DNA from 2 places in the Pseudoalteromonas sp. MER144-MNA-CIBAN-0113 genome. Region 2 is predicted to be linked to the other one. Evidence: riboswitches for the same ligand, from Rfam matches in the RefSeq annotation. Region 2 holds a riboswitch; the other holds the start of a gene.
The links. Region 2 has a riboswitch for cobalamin ahead of AAEY57_RS05680 (ABC transporter ATP-binding protein). Riboswitches for the same ligand answer to the same signal wherever they lie in the genome.
Positions count from the first base shown of each region.

Region 1: it holds a riboswitch for cobalamin, as region 2 does, so the genes downstream of both, AAEY57_RS01480 (TonB-dependent receptor domain-containing protein) here and AAEY57_RS05680 (ABC transporter ATP-binding protein) in region 2, are expected to answer to the same signal.

Region 1 is NZ_JBEOOG010000003.1:39,596-41,798, reverse strand. It holds gene AAEY57_RS01490 (VanZ family protein) at 1-126, opposite strand, end outside; gene AAEY57_RS01485 (YajQ family cyclic di-GMP-binding protein) at 278-760, shown strand; cobalamin riboswitch at 1,014-1,179, shown strand; gene AAEY57_RS01480 (TonB-dependent receptor domain-containing protein) at 1,217-2,203, shown strand, end outside.
Region 2 is NZ_JBEOOG010000014.1:52,154-54,356, reverse strand. It holds gene AAEY57_RS05685 (FecCD family ABC transporter permease) at 1-235, opposite strand, end outside; gene AAEY57_RS05680 (ABC transporter ATP-binding protein) at 237-1,049, opposite strand; cobalamin riboswitch at 1,124-1,261, opposite strand; gene AAEY57_RS05675 (porin) at 1,311-2,203, opposite strand, start outside.

The DNA.
Region 1 (2,203 bases), on a different contig from region 2:
ACCAAAATGCGCCACTTTATCTACATGCGGAAATAAGTTTGCAGCGCCTTTTACCTCTTTAGCAAATAAGAAGGTAAATGCGACAATACTAATCAAAAAAATAGCTTGGTAAACACGCCTTGTCACGAAGAATCCTAAAATCGTATAAAAAAGAAGCCTCAGTATATCAAACTAAATTAGTATCGCACCTGAACAAGATGCAGAAAAGTGTAAAGATTTATCATTTTAACGTTATAATTGCCGCATAAAATTAAGATTAGCTAGTTAGGAGAACATCATGCCTTCATTTGATATTGTATCTGAAGTAGAAATGAACGAAGCACAAAACGCGGTTGATAATGCCAATCGTGAATTAGAGACACGATTTGATTTTAGAGGGGTCGATGCCTCAATTGAATTAAACGATAAAACAATTAAATTAAAAGCTGAAGCAGATGCTCAGGTTATGCAGTTGTTTGATATTTTAGCTGGGAAGGTTTCAAAGCGTGGAATGGACGTTGCGAGCCTAGAACTACAAGATATTTCTCGCGCAGGCAAAAATGTTTTTCGTAACGTTGCACTAAAGCAGGGTATCGAAAAAGATATGGCTAAAAAAGTAGTAAAAGCCATTAAAGATTCTAAAGTAAAAGTGCAAGCGGCTATTCAAGGCGAAGAAGTACGCGTAACGGGCAAAAAGCGTGATGACTTACAAGCTGCTATGCAAGTTGTACGCACTGCCGATTTAGGTCAGCCATTTCAGTTTAAAAACTTCCGCGATTAATTTATTGTTTCGAGCTAGGCACTATAGGCGCTTAGTTCAAAGCAACATGTATTTAGCCAAACACGCTATATTGTTTGGCTTTTTTATTTTTGAATCTATGATAATTACCGAACCCCGAACCCCGAACCCCGAACCCCGAACCCCGAACCCCGAACCCCGAACCCCGAACCCTGAATCTTTGGATTTTTGGATGTTTAGACGTCCATTGACTTTTTTTAGTAAACAGATAACAATAGCAGCCTATTTTCAAGGTGCTTGCTAAACACTTCAATGGTGTGATTTTTTTAGTAGGATAATCGGGAAGTTGGTGCGTTTTCATTGATGAAGTCAATCCCAACACTGCCCCCGCAACGGTAAAGTTATGCTGTATTAAATTATGGTAACTGAGTCCGGAGACCGGCCTTGATTTAATCTTACTTACTAACATCTTTGCGGTGGGCAAAGATAGGGGACATGATGTTAAATAAAACTGCATTGGGTGTGGCCATTTCGGCTGCACTCTCTATTTCTGTATCTGCTGCAGAACAAACCATTGAAAAAATAACCGTTACTGCGAATAAATTTGAACAACCTATAAATGATGTATTAGCAAGTGTTGCAGTTATCGAGCGCGCTGATATTGAAAAAGCGAATTACCGAGATTTACCAGCAATATTAAATACCATAGCTGGGATAGATATTGTTCGTAATGGTGGGTTAGGTCAAAAGGCAGATATATTTGTTCGCGGGGCCAGCGCTAAATATACCTTAGTATTGGTTGATGGCGTAAGAGTGAGCGATGCAAGTTCAGGTAGTGTATCGCTGACGAATATTCCAGTTAACAGTATCGAGCGTGTTGAGCTTATTAAAGGGTCAAGAGCTGCTATTTATGGCTCTGATGCGGTAGCCGGAGTAATTAATATTATCACCCGTAAAGCTTCAAATAACTCGCTTTCGGCTACTTTAGGCAGCCATAGCTACAGTAATTATCAGCTTGCTGGTGGGCTTGTAAAAGAGGCGCTTAGCTTTAATTATAATTTAGGCTACGAAGAGACGGATGGTTTTGATGTAACTGGCAAAGATCCAGCGGCTGAGTACACAAAAGATCATGATGATGATGGCTACAAAAATAAAAACATTGGCTTTAATTTAGCTTATGAACTTGCTGAGCTAGGCCAATTGAGCCTGCAATCTCAGTACAGTGAAGGTGAAGCACAATATGATAATGCATGGGGTAACGATGCCTACGACTTTGAAAATTACACCGCTAAGCTAGGCTGGAAGAAAGCCTCAGATATATATAGCCAAAGTACTTCGGTGAGCGTTTCGCAAGAAGAAAATACCCAAACAGGTACCGATGTGCAGCAAGTGTATAGCACAGAGCGTGTTGAGTTTGAATATCGAGGGCTTTATACCCTTACTGAAGAACTTGATATATCGGGTGGCTTTAATTATTTATCTGAG
Region 2 (2,203 bases):
TTAAACCTGCAATCGCTAAGCCACTACCGGCTAAAAAAGCCAGCAAAGTACGTGGCATTCTTAATTCAATAATAATACGGCTGGTAAATGAAGCCTCGTTTGAAAAGGTTAAGCTTTGATATACATCTGCTAGCGACGTAGGTACCGCACCAAAACTCAGTGCAATAAATAAACTTAATAGTGCGCATAGTAGCGCAACGATTAATGCAACGGTATGGTTAGAAAAAACCGTCATATTATTGGTATCCATAATAATAAGTAATATGAGGAATAGCCTCACCCGAAGCTGCTGATTGAGGGTGAGTGCTCACTTGTGCACAAACGCCAAACACCTCATCCAGCATCTGCTCAGTGACCACTTTATTTGGCTTACCTGCATCAACAACTTTTCCATTTTTAATAACCACTAACTCATCACACATAGCAGCAGCTAAATTTAAGTCATGAAATGACGCAAATACCGTAATACCTAAAGATTTAGCCAGCTCCATCAGTTGAATTTGATATTTCACATCAAGGTGACTAGTTGGTTCATCCATAATAAGAAGTTGCGGTTGCTGCACAATAGCGCGGGCAATAAAGGCTCGTTGCTTTTCACCGCCAGATAGCGAATCAAATAATTGAGTACTATGAGATTCAAGCCCCACATGACTAATAGCCTGAGCTATTTTTTGTTTATCTGCTTGGGTGGTCGAGCTAAATAGCGTTTTATACGGGGTAAGCCCTAGAGCTACAACATCGAATAACGAGAGATTAAATTGCGACGGTGTTTCTTGTAGCACTACCGCAACTTGCTTGGCATAGTCTTCGCTTTTTAGCTGCCAAATATCGGTGTTATTAAATTTAACCTCTCCCGCTGACGGCTGATTAAATCGATACAAGCAACGCAGTAAACTCGATTTTCCCGCACCATTAGGACCAATTAAGCCAACAAACTTGCCACGCTCAATACTCAAATTAATATGCTCAAGGATTAAGGTGTTACCCACTCGCCAAGAGACATTATTAACGGTTAGAAGTGCAGTTTTTTTAGCGGTTTGAGTGTGCAAAAAATTATCCTAGGCAGGGAAAACCCACACTCAGTACCACAAGTACCAAAAAGAAAATGAGTTAACCCGCTCGTTATATGAAGTTTTAAGGCACTTGTATCTGACTTACAGTAAAACTGATTACAGTTACGGGTATAGTTGAGGAGTTTCACCTCATTCCAAATGCTTGGCTATTATGCGCAGATAAGTAAATAATTTAAAGCAAAAAAAACCGCACTCAACTGAGTGCGGTTAAAAGGGAGTGTTTTAACTAAGGTTTAGTTAAAACTTATATTCCATACCTAAACCTAGGTAATCTTGGTCAACATTGCTGTCCATATCAAAGCTTGAGTAAAAACCAAATACTTTAAGGTTTTTGTTTAGTTTATGGTCAACACCTACCGATATCGCGCTTTTATCATCGCTGTCATCAAAATCCATTGTTTGGTATTGCACTTTGAAAGTGTTGCTACCCATAAGGTAAGCTGCATTCACTAAGTAACCGTCAGCCTCAGCGCTGCCATCTACTTTTTCTTGTGTTTGGTACATTGCGCCAAGTCTAAAATCTTCAATTTTACCTTGAACTGTTGCACGCACTACATCGTAACCATTGACTTCGCTATCAGCAGCAATGGCAGCATATACTGCGCTCTTTTTAAGGCCTGCATCACCGTAAGTTAACGCCACTGAGTAGCCATTTTTGGCATCTACGTCGTCTTCTGCAATAAATGACGCTAATACTTTAAAACCTTCATATGAGTTTGAAGCATAAGATACTGAGTTACCTAAACGATTTTCACCTTTAAAGGTATTTTTTATATCACCTTCTTCAAGATCGTTGAAAAGATCTAGCTTCCCCTGCGCTTGCTTAAGCGCGGTATCATTTCGGCCTATCACAACCTGACCAAATCCGCCTTTAAAGCCCACATATTGATTACGCGCTGAAATATTGTCGTCATCACCTTTAGAATCGGCATCAGACACATCGACCTGAAATTCAAACTTATAAACCGCTTCTAAACCGTCTGAAATTTTTTCAGACCCTTTAAGTCCGAAACGAGATGCATTACTTTTAATTTCAGTAAACGATCCTTCACCATCGTCAGATGATTGAACGGTTACATTTGCTTTACCGTAAATATCTACCTCTGCAAGTGTATTAAAAGATAAACCAC